One region of the Vibrio cyclitrophicus genome, then DNA from elsewhere that is predicted to be linked to it. Evidence: predicted binding sites of a transcription regulator. Region 1 holds the regulator's gene; each other region holds the start of a gene.

Region 1 (5,813 bases):
TTTTTCTGAACCAGCCCCTCAGCCCTAAGGCATTCCCTTTTCCTTTTGTTAGATCAAGATCCAAGCTTATTGGGGACTATCGTTCTTCGTGTTCACGCGATGGTGGCTCGGATTATTAGCAATATATAGAGCTTAACCTCGATAGTATTCAACCAGTTACCTACAACCTGTTTTGTAACCTGTATGAGTGAAACTCTTGCGCTTATGCCGAGAATCAACCAAGCTCAAATAAAAACATGGGCGTTTCACTAAAAGCTCAACACTTTATCAAAGCCCATAAAAGAAGCATGGACTGTTTTATGACAATATTTACCGCAGCGGCTGGTCTCTCTAATCCGCACTTACAAACCTTAGTGCCACGGTTTATTAGAAAGCAGGCGTTATTTGATCCTCAATGGCAAACCTTAGAAACTCCCGACGGTGATTTCCTCGACCTTGCATGGAGCGAGGACCCGAAGGGAGATAGCCCCAATAGTGATAATAAAAGCAGAGGAGATGCGAATAATAAGCCCATTTTCGTTCTATTCCACGGTTTGGAAGGCAGCTTTGAAAGCCCTTACGCCAATGGACTGATGAATGCGTTTGCTAAAGATGGTTGGTTATCCGTGATGATGCACTTTAGAGGATGCAGCGGAAAACCGAATCGCTTGGCTCGCGCGTACCATTCAGGAGAAGTAGAAGATGCTCGTTTCTTTCTACGACACTTACACGCGCAATTTCCCAATAACCCAAAGGTTGCGGTTGGTATATCTCTAGGCGGAAACATGCTGGCGAACTACTTGGCTGAGTATGCGGACGACCCATTACTGTCGGCGGCAACGATAGTTTCTGCTCCTTTTGATTTAGCTTGCTGCTCCAGTCGTATTGAAAGAGGCTTCTCTAGGCTCTATAAAAAATACCTGCTCAACTCACTCAAATCGAATGCCTTGAAAAAGGTTAAGCTGTTACAAGAAAAAATAGGTATCTCCGCTGAAACCATCAAAAAAATAGACAAACTGTATGAGTTTGATGAAAGGATCACTGCGCCTCTGCATGGATTTAAGAATGCTCAAGACTACTATGCTCAATGTTCAGCGCTTCCAAAACTGAATAAGATTAAGCTACCGACTCAGATCATTCATGCTAAAGACGATCCTTTCATGACTGATGATGTTATTCCAAAATTCGTACTACCAGACAATATTGATTATCGCTTGTTTCAGAAAGGTGGCCATGTGGGGTTCATTACCGGTAGCACGCTCAAGCCCAGGTTTTGGCTAGAAGAAGCATTGCCAGCCTACTATGAAAGTATCCAAGATTCGGCATAATGACCGAGCCTTTTTAAGGACTGAGTGGTAGACGTCACTAGACGCAGTAATCAACACATCAATAAACCTATTTATGAATATAAAAGAGAGAAGTATTTATGATCATCCCATGGCAAGACATTGCACCAGAAACACTGGAAAACCTCATCAAAGAGTTCGTGCTGCGTGAAGGTACAGACTACGGTGATGTAGAGGTTTCATTGCAAAACAAGATTGACCAAGTGAAACATCAATTAGCCTCAGGAGAAGTCAGTATCGTATTTTCTGAGCTGCATGAAACCGTTGATATTCAAGTCACAAAACGCTTCTAGGCTGCGCTCATAAAGGAGCCGTGTTATAGTGGTAAACGATTGCTAACAAGTAAGTTACTCAAAAGACAAGGGTTGTCATGTCCGCTAAACATCCAATTATTGCGGTGACGGGTTCATCAGGAGCCGGCACCACCACCACCTCAGAAGCCTTCCGTAAAATGTTCAATATGATGGACGTGAAGGCCGCTTGGGTTGAAGGGGATAGTTTCCATCGCTTCACTCGACCAGAGATGGATGTCGAGATCCGTAAAGCGCGCGAGCAAGGTAAGCACATCAGCTACTTTGGTCCACAAGCCAACGACTTTGGTGCGCTAGAAGAGTTCTTCCGTAAATACGGTAACGAAGGTACAGGCAAGGTACGTAGCTACCTGCACACGTTCGATGAAGCCGTTCCTTACAATCAAATGCCAGGCACCTTTACGCCATGGCAAGAGATCCCAGAAAATTCAGATGTGATGTTTTACGAAGGCCTGCACGGCGGTGTGGTTGATGGCGATATCAATGTTTCTCAACACGTCGACTTGCTGATCGGCATGGTACCTATCGTCAACTTAGAATGGATCCAGAAATTCGTTCGCGACACACGCGATCGTGGTCATTCTCGTGAAGCAGTAATGGACTCGATTGTTCGCTCGATGGATGATTACCTTAACTACATTACTCCTCAGTTTTCGCGTACTCACATCAACTTTCAGCGTGTTCCAACGGTAGACACATCAAACCCTCTCAACGCTAAAGGGATCCCAAGTTTAGACGAAAGCTTCGTTGTTATACGTTTGCGCGGCATCAAAAACGTCGATTTCCCTTACCTTTTAGCTATGATTGATGGCTCATTTATGTCTCGCCACAACACGCTTGTGGTACCAGGAGGGAAGATGAGTTTTGCTATGGAGCTCATTGTAAGGCCGATCCTACAACAACTCATCGAAACCGGAAAAATTGGTTAACAGAGCACCATTCTGGTTGATTACTTTTCATACCGTGATCATGTGCACAATTTTGCGTAAAAAATCGTAGCTTGGTCACGATTAAAATCAAGAAATAGTACCTGAAAAAGGATACTATTCTTAAACGAAACACAAGATAGCTTGCAGCGCTCAACGAGTGCTCTTATCCTACAAGTCAATCCAGGCTTAGCTAAAATACGGAAAGCGGCAAGCATACCCTGCAGAGGAAGTGAGATATTATGGTTCTAGGTAAACCTCAAACCGATCCAACATTAGAGTGGTTCCTTTCACACTGTCATATTCATAAGTACCCATCAAAAAGTACTTTGATTCATGCTGGTGAAAAGGCAGAAACCTTGTACTACATTGTTAAAGGTTCTGTGGCAGTTCTTATCAAAGACGAAGAAGGTAAGGAAATGATTCTTTCTTACCTAAACCAAGGCGACTTCATCGGTGAGCTAGGCTTATTCGAAGAAGACCAAGAGCGTACAGCTTGGGTTCGTGCAAAATCTCCTTGTGAAGTAGCTGAAATTTCTTTCAAGAAATTCCGTCAACTTATCCAAGTGAACCCAGACATCCTAATGCGTCTATCAGCGCAAATGGCAAACCGTCTACAAGTAACTAGCCAAAAAGTTGGTGACTTAGCGTTCCTTGACGTAACTGGTCGTATCGCACAAACGCTACTAAACCTAGCAAAACAACCAGATGCAATGACTCACCCTGACGGCATGCAAATCAAGATCACTCGCCAAGAGATTGGCCAGATCGTTGGTTGTTCTCGTGAGACAGTTGGTCGTATCTTGAAGATGCTAGAAGAGCAGAACCTAATTTCTGCACACGGTAAAACTATCGTGGTATATGGCACTCGTTAATCTCGATTAACTGAGCCTAAAATTTGAAAGCCACCAAATGCAAATTTGGTGGCTTTTTTGTTTTCTAAAGATCTACAAAGAAAATACGAATGAAACACCTACAGCTTCGAAGCGCAAACACTCTCGAAGCGAAGCCTATCTGCATCTTTAGGGTAAAGTCCGTACTCGTATCTTTCTTTAACCGTTAGTGCTTTCGAAGATCTTGTCAGCCGATGCTGCCACAAAACCGGTATAAAGCTCACCATTAGCCATCGCATAACGCTTAGCGAACTCATAGAAGCCTCCAGGAATCATCTCATTGCCCTCAACAAATGAAACTGGGACTTTATCTGCCATTGTTGATGATTGCTCTAATAAGACCTCTGGAGAGCCTTTAACCTGGCCACCAGATGCATTGATCGTGAAGCCTGATTCGCTCAAATAATCATTCACTGCCTGCACTTCATCAAAAGCATCGAGTTGATTAACGCTCACTGTAAAGTGGTTGGCACCGTAACCATGAGCTGCGAGCCAAGACGCGTATTCACTTTCTTTTGCAAGCACTTGGAAATCTGCGAAGCTCAAGTCCCATAGACGACCACCAAATAAGAATTCATGGCCTTGAAGCTTGCTTACGTCGACTTGCTCAACCAATTTAGCAACGATCTGTTGTAAGTCACTTGAACACTCTTCGACCTTCAACTCACTAATGAACACTTTAGGTTGATTTGGATCTGGGTGCTCGTAATGCTTCGCGACTAGCTTCTTACTCTCAAACAAGTAATCGCCACACGCTTTATAACCTAGCTCAAGGAAAGGCTTAGCCAATGTTTCAATACCTAGCGGAGCAACATTGAAAGTACGCAGTGCAATGTGATCATTAATCAGAGCTTCGTCTTCTTTCAGCAAGTGATGTACTTTCTCAGCCGATGGACAAAGCCTGTGAATGTAATCGTCCCAAAGTGATTTAAAGAGTAGATCGGGCGTCATGGTGACTCCTTGTCAGAGGTTCTAGCAAGCTAGTAATTTGGATTAGAAAGGGAGAGGCTGAGACACAGAGTCAGCAGCCATCAGCCTGTGACATACTTTTCTATTATTATCTACTGCCCAATCTAGGTGTTGGGCGTGATGGAAAAAGGAAGCGATAGCACCGCTTCCTATTTCAAACTTAACGCATAAGCCTAAGACTCATTAGCCTAAATTAAAGCTCAATACCTGGGCTAAACGTTGCCGGAAGTTGAGTTTCGCCACCTTCCATTGAAGCCATAGGGTAAGCACAGTAGTCAGCCGCGTAGTAAGCACTTGGGCGTAAGTTGCCCGAAGCACCTGGACCACCAAATGGAGCATCGCCACTTGCGCCTGTTAGCTGGCGGTTACGGTTAACAATGCCCGCACGGATATGGTCAACAAAGTATTCCCATTCAGAATCATCTGTTGATACTAAGCCAGCAGATAAACCAAAGCGTGTGTCGTTAGCTAGCTCAACCGCTTGCTCTAGCGATTGATAACGGACCACTTGTAGCAATGGACCAAAGTACTCTTCATCCGGCAGTTCAGCAATGTTGGTTGCGTCGATAATACCAGGAGAAACAAACGCCGCTTGACCCGCTTTTGCTTCTACTAGACTTACACCGCCTAACGATTGCAGATTCGCTTGTGCGTCCAGAATGAACTTAGCCGCAGCTTCAGAGATCTGTGGGCCCATGAAGGGTGCTGGCTCAGCGAATGGCTGATCGACACGAATTTTCAAGGTCGCAGCAACGAGCTTATCCAGTAGTTGATCGCCCTTATCTCCTATTGGAACATACAAGCGACGTGCACATGTACAACGTTGACCCGCACTGATGAAAGCTGATTGGATGATAGTGTATACCGTTGCGTCTGCATCACCGTATTGGTCGCTGATCACCATAGGGTTGTTGCCGCCCATTTCTAGTGCCAGCATCTTGCCCGGTTGGCCCGCGAATTGACGATGCAGGATATGACCGGTATTGGCACTACCTGTGAACAGCACGCCATCAAGGCCTTTAGCATCAGCCAGTGCGATACCTGTCTCTTTGGCACCTTGTACTAGGTTAATTACGCCAGCAGGAAGGCCAGCTTCTTGCCATAGTTTCATCGCAAACTCACCCGTCCAAGGTGTCTGCTCTGACGGCTTAAATACCACGGTATTACCCGATAGCAGTGCTGGAACAATATGACCGTTAGGTAGATGACCAGGGAAGTTATAAGGACCAAATACTGCCATTACGCCTAATGGACGATGACGCAGTACAATTTGGTTGCCTGCAGCTTCACGTGAAGCTTCACCAGTACGTTCATGGTAAGCACGAATAGAGATAGCAATTTTGCCCGCCATCGCGCCCGCTTCAGTACGCGTTTCCCAAATCGGTTTCC
Region 2 (5,813 bases), on a different replicon from region 1:
ATTGCTTCTTTACGGTTGGCAATATTGAGCTTTTGATAAAGATTTCGAATGTGTGTTTTGATGGTGGTCCCTGCTACATCGAGCTCTTGAGCGATCTGTTCATTACTGAATCCAGAATAGATCAGGCCAAGCACCTGCCATTCACGTTGAGTGAGTGGGCTAGTACGCACAAGCTCCGGGATATTAGGGTGATTAACCAAATTCTCAACAAAGTCTTCATCGAAGTGAACCGATCGGCTACGCTGAGTCGTCGAGATATCTTTCATAATCTGCTGCGCACGATGACGTTCTAAATCACCTAAGCCCGGCTTGTTGCTCAACTTATCTAAGATATGACCAATTGTGCCACCGTCTACTAAGAAGTTACCAACCATACCGGTTTGGTTAGTCATGTGTAAGGCTTCTTCAAGAAGTACGCGAGCACTGTCTTCGTCGTTAATTTGGGTGCGCAGTACCGCTTCCACGATTAAGTTTCGGTTGGTATCCGTCACAAGGTGAGAGCGTTGAGCTTCACTCTTCAAGAATGCCAATGCTTCTTCTGCGTCTTCGTATTGCTCAAGGATGATATGAGCGCGAACAATGTTTCTCCATTGAAGCTGACAGAAGTGGTTACTCGCTGATTCAGGTCGAACCGCCACATTTAACCAATCACGAATGGCTTCTTTATCGCCTTTTACTTGCCAAAATAGGATCAGAGAAAGAGAAGCGTTCGCCGTCCAGTCTACATGGTAGGTGGATTGGCGTAATAGGTGTTGAATTTGGTCGATAAACTTTGATGCTTTATCAATCTCTCCACGGCTCAGTGAAATACGAGCCAGCATTGAATAGCTGTGCAGGTGCTTACTTGGTGAATGGTGACCAAGAATATCTAAACCTTTGTAGCAACACTCTTCTGCTTCATCTAATCGGTTCCAACACCAGAATATCTGGGCACGTACACGCAATAGAAACTCATGTAGAGGTACGTATTGTAATTGATGCTCTTCGATCAATTTGAACGCACTGTCTTGCAGTTCGAACGCCGCTTGAACGTAGCCTTGAGCAATCAAAATTTCACTCTGTTGCAGAATGGCCCACAAGGCTTGATGGTAAACCTGATATTGGCGCGCGAGTTTCTCTGTTTGTTGCATCATTGGTAACGCACGACTGAGGTTGCCCATTACGTGATTCACTTCACCAACAACCGAGGTTGCTACAATGCGGCTACGATAAACTGTTGTGTTTAACTGACTCAACGAAAGTTCAGCAAGTTCTAATGCTTTTTCAGGTTCATTACTGTTGATGGCGACTTGGGCGCGCAAGGCATTGTATTGGCCTTGTTGTTGAGTATCGAGCTCGATGTTTCGATCTTGATATTGAGTTTCAGCCTCTTCCAACAAAGTACCCACTTGATCATAGCGGTGCTGGCTTTGTGCAAGCCACGCGCGCAGCATTGATAGCTTAGGCTCGCTGTAAAGCTGATCGGTGGTCAGTTGCTTGATCGCCATTTCTAACGAAGACAACTCACCTTGGTTGAACATCGGCCAGCCGTGCTCTGTAAGAATTTGAATGATCAGGTCCGGGTCTTCAGCACGTTGTGCATGTCGTAGTGCTTGGTGAGGCGTTTTCTGTTTGATCCACGCTTTAGCGGCACTTCGATGCAATTCAGCTTCTTGCTGAGGAATTCGCGCCTGACGTTCGTGTGCTAGAAATTCACCAAACAGATTATGGAAGCGGTACCAGTTTTTTTCGCCCTCAAGCGGGTAGATGAATAAGCCAAAACGGTTGAGTGATTCAATCATTCCGAGTGCGTCTTCACGTTGTGTCAGTGCGCAGACTAATTCGTCATTGAAGTGATCAAGCACAGAACATTGCATTAAGAAGTGTCGAGTTTCTTTGTCTAATAGATCGAACACTTCTTCAACCAAATAGTCCCAAAGGTGGGCATGGTTAAAGTGAGAGAACGACTCGGCTGATTGGGCAAGTGTGCGTTTTTGGTGTTGTGCTTGAAGCGCGATAAGTTGCAGTGCAGAAGGCCAACCTTCTACATAGCTACAAATACTGTCTGCCGTTGTGTCATCAATGCCATCGGCAACACGTTGATTGAAAAAGCGTGTGGTTTCTTCGGTATCAAACGCCAGCGAGTCATTACCTAATTCGATCATTAAGTCACGAACGCGCAGGTTTGCTGTGCCAAGTGGTGGTGTACCACGACTGGTTACCACAAGCGTTAAATTGTCGGGCATGTGTTTGAGGAAAAAGCGCATCGCTTCATGAATGTCATCATTATTAACCAAGTGATAGTCATCCAGCACCAGGAAACATTCGTGATGGAATTCAGACATCTCAGCAAACACTTCACTTAATAAAGAATGCAGTGATGAAAACTGTCGTTTTTCTGCCAATTTTTGGGCGTTAGGACAGGCATTTTGAGTCGCTTTATTGAGTGATTGTAGGAGGTAGTTGATGAACCGGAATGCATCGTTGTCACTATCATCGATGCTGTACCAACCTACATTGGGTTTATCTACCAGCCACTGCGCAGCCATGGTGGTTTTGCCGTATCCCGCTGGAGAGCGAAACAATACTAGCTTATAGCAATCTGCATGTTGTAGCAGATCGAGAACTCTCGGTCGCAAGATTGCGTTATGTAGGCGGCCGGGACGAGTCAGTTTCGAAGGGATCCACATGTTTAAGTTTTTCACCTATTCCGTGGCTTATGCTATGGATTATCTCAATCTATCGTTGAGTACATGTCCAATGACATTCGCCTGATTACTTAAGTCTTCAGTCATAGTACGTGATGCCAAACGATACCGACTATGATCCTCCTCAGAAACCTTGCACTCCTGCAGGTTTTTGATGTTCTACGCCCTTTATTTGTGACATATCTCACTTAGTGGGGCGTTTTTTTAATGTGACCTTGTCCTCCCCTGTACAAGATTTTATGTAAAAGATGAGACGAGAGAAATTTTTTCGTGATCTAAATATCAGATTTGGCAATAACTTCAAATGGGTTAAATAAAAGTCACATCAATTGAAGTTAAGTTATCGAACGGGACCTTGTGATCTCAGTCACTCCAAGTTTTTGTTCTAAGTCAGAACATGAGAGTCAGATCACTAACCCCATGTCGGTACGCCCCCTACGCCCTCTCATCTACTCCTAGTTAGTCGTACGGGCGGGAGGATGTTTAGTTAATGGTGACCATGCACGATATGTCACAGATGAATTAGAACTATTAAAAGCGAGATTTCTGAAATGAAACCAACTCAGCAAAAAACTTTCGATAAAGTGTCGTTCCAAGAAAGCGTTAAGAAGCATTTATCTGCAACCTACGCAACAACGATTGAAAACGCAGATAGCCGCGCATGGTACCTAGCAATGGGGCGTGCGCTAGCAGAACTCACAACATTTGATCTGTTAGAAACTGAAAATGACGAAAAAATTAAGAACGCGAAGAGCGTTAACTACCTTTCACTAGAGTTTTTGATTGGTCGTTTAACCGGTAATAACCTGATCAGCATGGGTCTGTACGAACAGATCACTCATGCAATGGAAGAGCTAGGTCAAAACCTAACGGATCTTCTAGAAGAAGAACGCGATCCATCACTAGGTAATGGTGGCCTTGGTCGTCTAGCTGCTTGTTTCATGGATTCTTGTGCCGCTCAAGAATACCCAACAGTAGGCTACGGTCTTCACTACGAATATGGTCTATTCAAACAGTCTTTCCAAGACGGTCGTCAACAAGAAGCACCTGACGCATGGCGTGGTGTTGAAGGTTACCCATGGGAAGTGGCTCGTCCAGAACTAGCACAACACATTGGTTTTTACGGTCATGTAGAAGTTGAATACATCGACGGTAAAGAAGTTCGTACTTGGGTTCCGGGTATGGAAGTAAAAGCAATGCCTTGGGATCTACCTATCGTAGGTTACGAGTCAAACACGGTTTACCCGCTGCGTCTTTGGGAATGTCAGGCAATTGCACCATTCTCACTAGCAAGCTTTAACAACGGTGACTACTTCGAAGCGCAACACTCGCTAATCGATGCAGGTAACATCACTAAAGTACTTTACCCGAATGACAACCACGAGAAAGGTAAGACTCTGCGTCTAATGCAGCAGTACTTCCACTCAGCAGCGTCTGTTCGCGATATTCTACGTCGTCACGAAGCAGCAGGTTTCTCTCTAGAAGACCTTCCTAAACAAGAAACGATTCAACTGAACGATACGCACCCAACTATCGCTATCCCTGAATTGATGCGCATCCTGATCGATGAGAAAGGTTTAACTTGGGACCAAGCTTGGGAAATCAGTGCTCACACGTTCGCGTACACGAACCACACACTGCTTCCAGAAGCACTAGAGACTTGGTCTGAATCTTTGATCAATCGTCTTCTTCCACGTCACATGGAAATTATTTTTGAAATTAACCACCGCTTCATGCAAGAAGTTCGCAAGATGTGGCCTGGTGATGGTGAGAAACAAGCGAAGCTTTCTATCATTCAAGAAGGTTTCCACCGTATGGTTCGCATGGCAAACCTATGTGTGATTGGTTCTTACAAAGTAAACGGTGTAGCTGCACTTCACTCACAACTGGTTAAGAAAGACTTGTTCCCTGAGTTCAACGAAATCTTCCCTGGCAAATTGACTAACGTAACGAACGGCATCACGCCACGTCGTTGGTTGAAGTTCTGTAACCCAGGTCTATCTACGTTAATCACAGGTAAGATCGGTACTGAGTGGCCTGCAAAACTTGAGCAGCTAGAAGGCATCGCTAAGTTTGCAACAGACGCGAAATTCCAAAAAGAATTCATGGCTGTTAAGAAAGAAAACAAACAGCGTCTTGCTGATTGGGTTCAAGAAAACATGGGTATCGAGCTAGATACTAACGCTATCTTCGACGTGCAAATCAAGCGTCTACACGAATACAAGCGTCAGCACCTAGACTTGCTACACATTCTATCTCTGTACCACCGTATTCTAAACGAACCTGGTTTCGAGTGTGAGCCACGTGTATGTTTCTTCGCAGCGAAAGCAGCTCCAGGTTATCACCTAGCCAAAGAAATCATCTTTGCGGTTAACAAGATTGCAGAGAAGATTAACAACGATCCTCGTATCGGCAACAAGTTGAAAGTGGTATTCATCCCTGACTACCGAGTGAGCATGGCTGAAATCATCATTCCAGCAGCAGACGTTTCTCAGCAAATTTCATTAGCTGGTAAAGAAGCATCAGGTACGGGCAACATGAAGATGGCTCTAAACGGTGCTCTAACTATCGGTACGATGGATGGTGCAAACGTTGAGATTCGTGAAGAAGTTGGCGATGAAAATATCTACATCTTCGGCCTAGACGTTGATGGTGTTGTGGCGTTGCAAGCTCAAGGTTATAACCCTTACGACTACTACAATGCTGACCCACTACTGAAAGCTTCTCTAGACCTACTGACAGGCGATGAGTTCTCTCCAGGTCAACCAGGCCTCCTGCGTGCAACGTTTGATAGCCTGCTAGACGGTGGTGACCCATACCTATGTCTTGCTGACTTCGCATCTTATGTGAAAGCACATGAAGACATGGGCAAGCAGTACAAAGACCAAGCCGGTTGGGCTAAGAAAGCAATTCTTAACACAGCATTGGTTGGTAAGTTCACATCAGACCGCTCAATCCGCGACTACGTGAATAATATTTGGAAACTTGAAGCGGTTAACCGTTAATAAACCCAAAAGCAGCCAAGGCAGTTTCTGCCTTGGCTCAATTGACTTGTGCACAAGCCAGTAGTTTCAAATTAACGGCTTATAAACTGAATCGTTCACAAGCTGATTGATGAACAACAGA
Region 3 (5,813 bases), 210 kb from region 1:
ATGCAGCTTTTCATTTACTTGTTGTTGAACTTGGATTTCGTTGTTCACACCGTAGTAATCAGAAATACCATTTTTACCGAGCCACAGTGTATGTTGTAGCCAGCCAAACACTATGAGCAGTACTAAAGCAAAAATTCGCATAACACCTTTCGCCGGTTGAAAAAGAAGGAACTAGAATAAGGCACATATATACCATAATGCGCTTATTGGTGCGAGATATGTGGAGCTAGGGAATAAATAAGTCGGGGGACTATTATTGTTCGTAACACGCGATGAGATTATCAACGCCCTCCTCCGTAGGTCTCGAGAATGACGAATTGTAGGTATAAAAAGGACAGTTTAATAAGTTCACTTTTATACAGGCAAAAAAATACCCCGCATAAGCGAGGCATTTAAAAAGCTTAGATGAATAATTCGCTAGGAATTATTGACCTTTAACTTCTTTAAGACCGTTGAAAGGAGCTTTAGAACCTAGAGCTTCTTCGATACGGATAAGTTGGTTGTACTTAGCAACACGGTCAGAACGGCTCATAGAACCAGTTTTGATTTGACCTGCAGCTGTACCTACCGCTAGATCAGCGATAGTTGCATCTTCAGTTTCGCCAGAACGGTGAGAGATTACTGCAGTGTAGCCAGCGTCTTTAGCCATCTTGATAGCAGCTAAAGTCTCTGTTAGAGAACCGATTTGGTTGAACTTGATAAGGATAGAGTTAGCTACGCCTTTCTCGATACCTTCAGCAAGGATCTTAGTGTTTGTAACGAACAGATCGTCACCAACGATTTGAAGCTTGTCGCCTAGAAGTTCAGTTTGGTGCTTGAAGCCATCCCAATCTGACTCATCAAGACCGTCTTCGATAGAAACGATTGGGAAGCTGTTCGCTAGCTCAGCTAGGTAGTGGTTGAACTCTTCAGAAGTGAAAGTTTTACCTTCGCCCTTCATGTTGTAGATACCAGCTTCTTTGTCGAAGAACTCAGATGCTGCACAGTCCATAGCAAGAGTAACGTCTTTACCTAGTTCGTAACCAGCAGCTGCAACAGCTTCTGCGATAACTTCTAGAGCTTCAGCGTTAGACTTAAGGTTAGGAGCGAAACCACCTTCATCACCAACTGCAGTGCTGTAGCCTTTAGACTTAAGAACTTTAGCTAGGTTGTGGAATACTTCAGCGCCGATACGTAGACCTTCTTTAAGAGTTTTAGCGCCAACTGGTTGGATCATGAACTCTTGGATGTCAACGTTGTTATCTGCGTGCTCACCACCGTTGATGATGTTCATCATTGGTAGAGGCATAGAGAACTGACCAGCAGTACCGTTTAGCTCAGCAATGTGCTCGTATAGAGGCATGCCTTTCGCAGCAGCAGCAGCTTTTGCGTTAGCTAGAGATACAGCTAGGATAGCGTTCGCGCCAAACTTAGACTTGTTATCAGTACCGTCTAGGTCAAGCATGATTTGGTCAACGTCAGCTTGTGCTTTAGCGTCAGAACCTACTAGAGCTTCAGCGATTGGGCCGTTTACAGCTTCAATAGCTTTAAGAACACCTTTACCTAGGAAACGTGATTTGTCGCCGTCACGTAGCTCAAGAGCTTCGCGAGAACCAGTAGATGCGCCAGATGGAGCAGCAGCCATACCTACGAAACCGCCTTCTAGGTGTACTTCAGCTTCTACAGTTGGGTTACCACGTGAATCGATGATTTCACGACCTAGAACTTTAACGATCTTAGACATTGAATGTTTCCTTCTCGTTGAATATATATAAATGTCAAATTTAAAAGGTAGCAGCACAACTTACGCAGCTACCTGTATTCCTTTTTACTTTTCTAATTCGCCGCGCTGATATTCACCAGCTGCTTTAACGAAACCTGCAAACAATGGGTGACCATCGCGAGGTGTTGAAGTGAACTCTGGGTGGAATTGAGCAGCAACGAACCATGGGTGGTTCGGGTTCTCAATAACTTCAACCAGTTTCTTGTCCGCAGATAGACCTGATACTTTTAGGCCCGCTTTTTCAATTTGTGGACGAAGATTATTGTTCACTTCGTAACGGTGACGGTGACGTTCATGGATCGTCGCGCTACCGTATAATTCGTAAGCCTTAGTACCTTTAGCAAGGTGACAAAGCTGTGAGCCTAGACGCATAGTACCACCTAGGTCGGATTTTTCAGTACGTTCTTCAACTTTACCTTCGCCGTCGATCCATTCAGTGATTAGGCCAACAACAGGGTATTTAGTTTCCTTACAGAATTCAGAAGAGTGTGCTCCTTCCATCTTCGCAACGTTACGAGCGTACTCAATAAGAGCAACTTGCATACCCAGACAGATACCTAAGTAAGGTACTTTGTTTTCACGAGCGTATTGAGCAGCAAGAATCTTACCTTCAACACCACGATCGCCAAAGCCACCAGGAACTAGGATTGCGTCTAGGCCTTCTAAAATTTCTACGCCTTTTGACTCAACATCTTGAGAGTCTACGTATTTAATTGTGACGCTTAGGCGGTTTTTCAAGCCTGCGTGCTTAAGTGCTTCGTTTACTGATTTGTATGCATCAGGTAGTTCAATGTACTTACCAACCATACCAATCGTCACTTCACCCGTTGGGTTAGCTTCTTCGTAAATTACTTGTTCCCACTCAGACAGATCAGCTTCTGGTGCATTGATACCGAAACGCGTACACACAAGATCATCAATGCCTTGTGCACGGATTAACTGTGGGATCTTGTAGATAGAATCTACGTCTTTCATCGAGATAACGGCTTTTTCTTGTACATTACAGAAAAGAGCAATTTTCTTACGTTCGTTTGCTGGGATAACACGATCTGAACGACAAACTAGGATGTCAGGTTGGATACCGATAGAAAGTAGCTCTTTTACAGAGTGTTGCGTTGGCTTAGTTTTCACTTCACCTGCAGCCGCTAGGTAAGGAACTAGAGTTAAGTGCATGAACATTGCGCGTTCACGACCTAATTCGACAGCTAGCTGACGAATCGCTTCCATGAATGGTAGAGATTCGATGTCACCAACAGTACCACCAACTTCAACAAGCGCGATATCGTGGCCTTTAGCACCAGAGATTACGCGTTCTTTAATAGAGTTAGTAATATGAGGGATAACCTGGATTGTTGCACCTAGGTAATCACCGCGACGTTCATTACGTAGAACGTCAGCATAAACACGACCTGCTGTGAAGTTGTTACGCTTAGTCATCTTGGTGCGAATGAATCGCTCGTAGTGACCAAGGTCAAGGTCAGTTTCAGCGCCATCTTCCGTAACGAACACTTCACCGTGTTGAGTCGGGCTCATAGTGCCTGGATCAACGTTGATGTAAGGGTCAAGCTTCATCATAGTCACTTTAAGACCACGAGCTTCTAAAATAGCCGCAAGAGATGCTGCTGCAATACCTTTACCTAGAGAGGATACAACCCCGCCAGTAACAAAAATGTAATTTGTCGTCATGTTTAACCTGAAATTGGTTGAATGAGGGAAATGGATTACTTCTGGACGGGATGAAAATATACCAGAAGCCCCTTATCGCCACAACGTGAAATCTATCACACTGCTATTTTTTATTTTTTGCTTCAAATCAATTCATGATAAATGCTTTGGTTATCTTTTCTCCGCCACTTTGACTTCATCCCACATAGAATCAAGCTGTTGTAGTGAAAAATCGGTTAAATCCTTATCTTGTTGGCGAACTATTTGTTCGACGCCTTTAAAACGTCGTGAAAATTTCAGGTTTGCTTTTGTCAGAGCCGATTCCGGATTTTTTCCCAGATGTCGGACCAAATTAACCGTCGCAAACAGTAAATCACCCAACTCTTCTTCAACCAGGTCTTCATTTGGTGTCACTTGAAGCGCTTCTTCTAGCACCTCATCGACTTCCTCTAAAACCTTATCTGCAACTGGACCGATAGAGTCCCAATCAAAGCCGTATTTTGCGACTTGTTTTTGAATCTTTGTAGCACGCGAAAGTGCAGGCAGAGAGTTTGGTATTGAGTCTAGAATACTTTCCTGAGTTTTTCCTGCCTCGGCTTTTTCTTTGGCCTTTTCAGCTTCCCAGTTAGCATTAATTTCTTCATCACTTGCAAATTCGGTATCAGAAAAAACATGCGGATGGCGGCGTGTTAGTTTCTCATTGATACCGTCGACCACATCAGAGAACTCAAACAAGCCCTGCTCTTTTGCTAATTGGCTGTAGAAGATTACCTGAAACAACAAGTCACCCAACTCTTCTTGCAGGTTCGGCCAGTCTTTGTTGTGAATCGCGTCCACCACCTCATATGTTTCTTCGATAGTATGCGGCACAATTGTTTCAAAGTTTTGTTTCAAATCCCAAGGACAGCCACCTTCAGGATCGCGCAGCTTAGTCATAATCTGTTCAAGTTGTTCAATCGGGTGATTCATCGTTTTCTTCCTATTCACTGTCTTTGATTTTTTAAATTTATAGCTTCACTGAAACTAAAAGGTACTAAAGCTAAAAAGTACTCAAACTAAAAGATATTAGAACTAAAAAAGGTGAGCAGCCAAAACCACTCACCTTTGTTGATACTGTCTAATTCTCTAAATAATTGAAACTGTGGCTAGGCGACAAGCAAGCGAAACTCCTGAGCATAGCTTGTCTATGTGATTGAGCGAGTGCGCGCAGGCAACAACGCCATCAGCTTCAAGTATGACGAGAATTTTAGCCTAGGCGTTTTACGCTCATGACATCTTTGATTTGTTCTACTCGGCTAGTCACTCGACTCAGAATTTCAATATTGGTCACTTCCAAATCAAAATCCATCACCGATAGCTGACGTTTGTAGTCGATACGGCTCTTCATTGTCGTCACACTAATCTTTTCATTTGAAAACAAAGAGGTGATATCTTTCAATAAGCCATTCCGCTCTAGCGCTTCAACACGCAGCGTTAGGATATATGATCCAACGAAGCCATTACCCCAGACGGTATCAATGATACGCTCTGGTGCGTGCAGGTGAAGCTCACCTAATTGCTCACAATCAGCCCGGTGAACTGAGATACCACGCCCTTGAGTGATATAACCTTTGATTGTATCGCCAGGGATAGGTTGGCAACAACGCGCTAAATGCGTCATCAGGTTATCAACGCCTTCAACGACAACCGCATCTTTCTTAGGGCGGCTTTGTTGCGCGGGTTTGTTTTCTGACTCAAGCAGTTTCTCTAACGCTTTTTTGTCTTCTTCTTCCGCTGTTGGTTTGTTAACCAAGGCATTAATGTGATTAACCACTTGGTTAATACGCAAATCGCCACTACCAATACCAGCATAGAGTTCATCTGGCGTATTTACATTGAAACGTTTCAAAGCATATTGATCGGCATCTTTTAGGGTTGCACCCACTTTGGCTAGTTCAACCTCAAGGATGTCTCGACCCGCTTCTAGATTTTTCTCACGACTTTGAGCACGGAACCATGCGTTAATTTTTGCACGAGCACGACCAGAATGAACGAAGCCTGTGGTTGGGTTTAGCCAGTCACGTGAAGGGTTCGGTTCTTTCTGGGTGATGATTTCAACTTGATCACCCATTGATAGCTTATGAGTGAATGGGACGATTCGACCAGCAACTTTGGCACCGATACAACGGTGTCCAACCATCGAGTGGATGTGGTAAGCGAAGTCCAGTGGGGTTGCACCCATAGGTAAATCAACCACGTCACCTCGTGGTGTAAAGGCATAAACGCGGTCATCGAATACTTGGCTACGAACTTCATCCAGCATCTCGCCAGAATCAGACATCTCTTCTTGCCAGTCGATAAGTTTACGCAACCAAGTAATTTTCTCGTCGTAACCACTGCGTCCGCT
Region 4 (5,813 bases), 360 kb from region 1:
ATAGGGCCAAGCATCAGGGAAGTTACGTCACCAACACCACCAGTAGAGTGTTTATCAACGATTGGGCCATCAAAGTTCATGTGACTCCAATCAATCACCATGCCTGAATCACGCATTGCACATGTTAGTGCGATGCGTTCTGGCATCGTCATTTCATTAAAAAAGATAGCCATTGCGAATGCAGCAATCTGGCCTTCAGAAACCGTGTTTTTAGCGACACCTTGGATGAAGAAGTTAATTTCTTCTGTGGTTAGTACTTCGTTATCACGTTTTCTGCGAATAATTTCTTGAGGTAGATACATTAGTGTCTCCCAAACTCTAGTGAGTATGGTGTGTAGGGAAAGAGGTAATATGGAGTGACTTAACGCCACTCCATCAAACAGACTAAATCTTGTTACACCCGATTGGGATATTAGTATGCTGCTGGATCAGCAGTTTGGTCTGTCACTTCTAATGTATTAAGAAGGTTAGTTAGTAGGCTTGAAGCACCAAAACGGTAGTGCATGTTGTCTGCCCACTCAGCGCCTAGTAGCTCATCAGCCATTGCTAGGTATAGTGCTGCATCTTCAGCAGTACGAACGCCACCAGCAGGTTTGAAACCAACTGTTTTAGCAACGCCCATGTCACGAATAACTTCAAGCATCATGCGCGCGTACTCTGGAGTCGCGTTTACTGGCACTTTACCTGTTGAAGTTTTGATGAAGTCTGCACCAGCTTCGATACAGATTTGAGAAGCTTTCTTGATCAGTGCTTCTTCTTTCAGTTCACCTGTTTCGATGATCACTTTAAGCGTGATGTCACCACAAGCAGCTTTACATTGCTTAACTAGCTCAAAGCCAACTTCTTCGTTGCCAGCAATAAGAGCACGGTATGGGAATACTACGTCAACTTCATCTGCGCCGTACGCTACTGCTGCTTTTGTTTCTGCAACAGCAATTTCGATGTCGTCATTACCATGAGGGAAGTTAGTTACAGTCGCAATGCGTACTTCTGGAGTACCTTGCTCACGCAACGCTTTCTTAGCTGCTGGGATAAAGCGAGGGTAAATACAGATTGCAGCTGTGTTGCCTACTGCAGTCTTCGCGTCATGACAAAGCGCCACTACTTTCTCAGTAGTATCGTCGTCATTTAGCGTAGTTAGGTCCATAAGTTTAAGTGCACGTAGAGCTGCTGCTTTTAAATCGCTCATTTCTATCTCCGATCAATATATTCAAATAGTTAACTACTTCGCCCTCCATCCAGTATAGATGGATATTTTAGTAATGCTCAGTAGCCACAAATGAACGGACTTGGTTCCCTGAAGACTTGATAACTTTCGCTATCAATTGCAATCCTTGTCACCGCACAGTACCAGTTTGGTCTATGGCACAACAAATCAGTCATGTTGTGTCTAACATCTATAGCGTATCGCTAAGTTTGGCTTTATCCCAGAAAAATAACGTCGAGTTGATTTCGAGGTTACGTTCTTGCCAACAGAGACATCCTATCCCTTTAGCTTATACATTATAGGTATCCATCAATAAATTGTAGTGCTCCTTAGAACGCAAACGGTTTGTATCTCAAAAAAACATTCTAGACCCAATATCGAATTCAAACACATGTTCATCTTCATGCTTAAAAATGCAGGGCCTAAAAACAAAAAAGCCCCGCAGCAATTTCTTGCTACGGGGCGATATTATTATGGCGTCTATATATCGATTTCTAACGAATTAGAAAGACAGGAAGAAGCCAGCAATTGTTGCTGCCATCAGGTTAGATAGAGTACCAGCAATAACCGCTTTAACACCCATACGAGCGATGTCGTGGCGACGGCTTGGTGCAATACCACCTAGACCACCTAGAAGAATCGCAATTGAAGAAAGGTTTGCGAAACCACATAGAGCGAATGAGATAATTGCTTGAGTCTTAACAGACATCACTTGACCAGTCGCTTCAACGATTTGAGCGTTGTCACCGATGTATGGTACGAAGTTTAAGTATGCAACGAATTCGTTAACAACTGTCTTCTGACCAATGAAAGAACCAGCGATAGTCGCTTCTTCCCATGGTACACCAATGATGAATGCTAGTGGTGCGAATATCCAACCTAGAAGAAGTTCTAGAGTTAGGTTTTCCATACCAAACCAACCACCGATGCCACCTAGGATACCGTTGATTAGAGCAATTAGACCGATGAATGCTAGTAGCATTGCACCAACGTTAAGAGCTAGTTGTAGACCAACTGATGCGCCACCAGCTGCTGCGTCGATAACGTTAGCTGGTTTGTCATCGCCACCGTCCATTTCGTCAGCGATGTTATCGTCTGGCGTATCTGTCTCAGGTTTGATGATTTTAGCGAATAGTAGGCCACCAGGTGCTGCCATGAATGACGCGGCAACTAGGTACTCTAGAGGAACGCCCATAGATGCGTAACCTGCTAGTACACCACCAGCTACAGAAGCCAAACCACCACACATTACTGCGAATAGTTCAGAGTTAGTCATTTTAGGAACAAATGGACGAACAACTAGAGGCGCTTCCGTTTGACCAACGAAGATGTTTGCAGCTGCAGACATAGACTCGGCGCGAGAAGTACCTAGAGCTTTCTGAAGACCACCACCTAGAACTTTGATTACAACCTGCATTACACCAATGTAGTAAAGTACAGAGATAAGTGCAGAGAAGAAAATCAGAGTTGGTAGTACTTGGAAAGCAAAGATGAAACCGATACCGTCAACCGAGAAGTTAACTAGGCTGCCGAATAGGAAACCAGTACCGTCTTTACCGTAGTCGATCACGTTTGCTACACCAGCAGAGAAACCTGCAAGTAGATCGCGACCCCAAGGGATGTAAAGTACGAATGCACCAAGTGCGAATTGGATAGCGAAAGCGCCACCCACTGTTCTTAGATTAATAGCTTTGCGGTTGTCAGATAGTAGTACTGCGATTGCAATCAGTACGACCATACCGACTAGGCTCATAAACAGGCTCATAGTTTATGACTTCCTTATTAGTTATTTATTGGCGTGTTACAAAATGGGGCTATAAAGCGGAGGCAATTATACTCATGCGACCACTAATAAAGTAATGCCGTCCTCACACTTTCGTACAAGATTCATGTACCATTCATACACAAATGTGAACCAAATCACACGCCCAGTGCAATTTACGCAAACGATAAACAAAAACCTTCGATTTTATTCACATATACCGAATGCGCGATGGCTATTCTGCCAAATCTGCGTTGCAACCGATTGCTTTGTCTCTTTTCTAATCAAAAAAAGTTCATTCAATATCGTAACTAAATATTTGGAATGATTAATATTTCCCTGGTTTCCATACGTTGGCATGTCCGGAGAATCGGTTTCCAATACCAAGTATTCTAGGGGCAGTTTAGCGATGGTTGTGCGCGTTTTTTGCGCTCTTGGGTAAGTTATCGTTCCACCGACGCCAATATAGAAACCAAGCTTGATCCACTCCAAAGCCTGCTGTTCACTCCCAGAAAAGCCGTGAATAACACCACCTAAGGTGAATTTGTACTGCTTTATTAGCTCAATAAGGCGGTTGTAAGACTTCCTCTCATGAATGATCAAAGGCAACTCAAATACCTTCGCTAGTTCCATTTGTTGGATGAAAAATCGCTCTTGTTTCTCCCTCTCAACGTCCACAAAAAAGTCGAGTCCACACTCCCCAATAGCAACACATTGGCTCGGTTTTGAGGAGAGTAATTGACGAAGTTCTGAAAACTGAACCTCAGCAGCTTGCTCTAAAAAGTAAGGATGAAATCCTAAAGCGTAATAAATATTGGGGTTAGATTTAGCGATTTTATCGAGTTTCGACCAGTTACTTTGGCCAATAGAAGGAATAAGAATCTTCTCAACTTGTGCCTGTTTTGCTTCTTTAAGGTAGCTATCAATGCTTTGCTCGGGTGCAGATCCCTGATCAATTCCAATATTTTGGCAAAAGACGTCAAAATCCGCATGGCAATGAGTATCAAACAGCGGAGATTCACTTAATGGAGGAGTCATCTTCCCTACTCTCTGTCTGTTTTTCTTAGGGATCACGGCGATAAGCCACACAGCTACGCTTATTTTCAGGTGTTAAGCCAAGATCTTTACACCACATGTCGTATCTTCTAATCCAAACTTTTACCCAACCAAACATATTCACCCTCAAACCTCAGCCTTTAACAAAAATAAAACGCATTAAAAAACGCCTACTGCAGAACAATAGACGTTTTTGATTAGCTCGAATAGATCGCGAAGAAATTAGTGCTCGCGCGTTGCTCGGAATTGAACGTCAGGGAAACGTTCAGAAGCTAGGTTCAAGTTCACCATAGTCGGTGCAATGTAAGACAGGTTGTCACCGCCATCTAACGCGAGGTTAGATTGGTTCTTACGTTTGAATTCTTCTAGTTTCTTAGCGTCATCACACTCAACCCAGCGAGCTGTTGCAACGTTAACGCCTTCGTAGATAGCTTCTACGTTATATTCCGCTTTCAAGCGCGCTACAACCACGTCGAACTGAAGTACACCAACCGCACCAACGATCAAATCATTGTTTTGCATAGGACGGAATACTTGTACTGCGCCCTCTTCTGAAAGCTGAACCAGGCCTTTGAGAAGTTGCTTCTGCTTCAGAGGATCACGTAGACGAATACGACGGAACAACTCAGGCGCGAAGTTTGGAATACCTGCAAACTTCAAGCTTTCGCCTTGAGTAAAGGTATCGCCAATCTGGATTGTGCCATGGTTATGCAGACCAATAATGTCACCAGCGTATGCTTTTTCAGCACGCGCACGGTCGCCCGCCATGAAGGTTACCGCATCCGAAATACTTACGTTCTTACCAGTACGAACATGGTTCATCTTCATGCCTTGGTCGTAAGTACCTGATACGATACGCATGAATGCGATACGGTCACGGTGTTTTGGATCCATGTTTGCTTGGATCTTAAACACGAAACCAGAGAATTTCTCTTCTGTCGCTTCTACATCACGCTCATTCGCTTGGCGCGTTTGAGGTGCAGGAGCCCACTTCGTTAGACCATCAAGCATGTGGTCCACACCAAAGTTACCCAATGCAGTACCGAAGTAAACAGGTGTTAGCTCACCAGCAAGGAACAGTTCATGATCAAACTCCGGACAAGCACCAATAACAAGCTCTAGTTCTTCACGTACGCTTTCCGCAAGATCAGCACCTACCGCTTCATCTAGCTCAGGGTTGTCCAAACCTTTAATGATGCGAACTTCTTGAATCTCATGACCGTGGCCAGATTCGTACAAGATCGTTTCGTCACGGTGAATATGGTAAACACCTTTAAACTCTTTACCACAACCGATTGGCCATGAGATTGGAGCACAGGCCATACCTAGCTCGCTTTCCACTTCATCAAGCACTTCCATCGGGTCACGAACATCACGGTCAAGTTTGTTCATAAACGTTACGATTGGAGTATCACGAAGACGTGTTACTTCCATCAGCTTACGAGTACGGTCTTCGACACCTTTAGCAGCATCGATAACCATCAAACAAGAATCAACCGCTGTTAGCGTACGGTACGTATCTTCCGAGAAATCTTCGTGTCCTGGAGTATCGAGTAGGTTTACTAGGCAATCATTGTATGGGAATTGCATTACAGACGTAGTTACCGAGATACCACGTTCTTTTTCCATCTCCATCCAGTCAGATTTAGCGTGCTGGTTAGAGCCACGGCCTTTTACGGTACCCGCTTTTTGAATCGCGTTTCCGAATAAAAGAACTTTTTCAGTAATCGTGGTTTTACCCGCATCCGGGTGAGAGATAATCGCAAACGTTCTACGTTTGCTCACTTC

Evidence for each region. Region 1 encodes CRP, which controls carbon source genes, mostly activating them, when cyclic AMP is high. Its sites were predicted from a motif close to TGTGANNNNNNTCACA; they were not measured.
Region 2: the regulator CRP is predicted to act here: its motif matches at 2,861-2,876, upstream of malT (HTH-type transcriptional regulator MalT).
Region 3: the regulator CRP is predicted to act here: its motif matches at 3,533-3,548, upstream of OCW38_RS02495 (CTP synthase).
Region 4: the regulator CRP is predicted to act here: its motif matches at 3,117-3,132, upstream of OCW38_RS03160 (NupC/NupG family nucleoside CNT transporter).

What each region holds. Positions count from the first base shown of each region.
Region 1 is NZ_AP025480.1:298,534-304,346, reverse strand. It holds gene OCW38_RS01350 (TIGR02444 family protein) at 1-28, shown strand, start outside; gene OCW38_RS01345 (hydrolase) at 300-1,307, shown strand; gene OCW38_RS01340 (YheU family protein) at 1,406-1,618, shown strand; gene OCW38_RS01335 (phosphoribulokinase) at 1,696-2,565, shown strand; gene crp (cAMP-activated global transcriptional regulator CRP) at 2,805-3,437, shown strand; gene OCW38_RS01325 (DUF1338 domain-containing protein) at 3,615-4,406, opposite strand; gene astD (succinylglutamate-semialdehyde dehydrogenase) at 4,618-5,813, opposite strand, start outside.
Region 2 is NZ_AP025481.1:1,343,132-1,348,944, reverse strand. It holds gene malT (HTH-type transcriptional regulator MalT) at 1-2,669, opposite strand, end outside; gene OCW38_RS20730 (glycogen/starch/alpha-glucan phosphorylase) at 3,239-5,692, shown strand.
Region 3 is NZ_AP025480.1:510,982-516,794, reverse strand. It holds gene ftsB (cell division protein FtsB) at 1-141, opposite strand, end outside; gene eno (phosphopyruvate hydratase) at 425-1,723, opposite strand; gene OCW38_RS02495 (CTP synthase) at 1,808-3,448, opposite strand; gene mazG (nucleoside triphosphate pyrophosphohydrolase) at 3,599-4,396, opposite strand; gene relA (GTP diphosphokinase) at 4,674-5,813, opposite strand, start outside.
Region 4 is NZ_AP025480.1:663,305-669,117, reverse strand. It holds gene deoA (thymidine phosphorylase) at 1-302, opposite strand, end outside; gene deoC (deoxyribose-phosphate aldolase) at 413-1,189, opposite strand; gene OCW38_RS03160 (NupC/NupG family nucleoside CNT transporter) at 1,710-2,972, opposite strand; gene OCW38_RS03155 (TatD family hydrolase) at 3,177-4,058, opposite strand; gene OCW38_RS03150 (DUF5363 domain-containing protein) at 4,033-4,143, opposite strand; gene prfC (peptide chain release factor 3) at 4,248-5,813, opposite strand, start outside.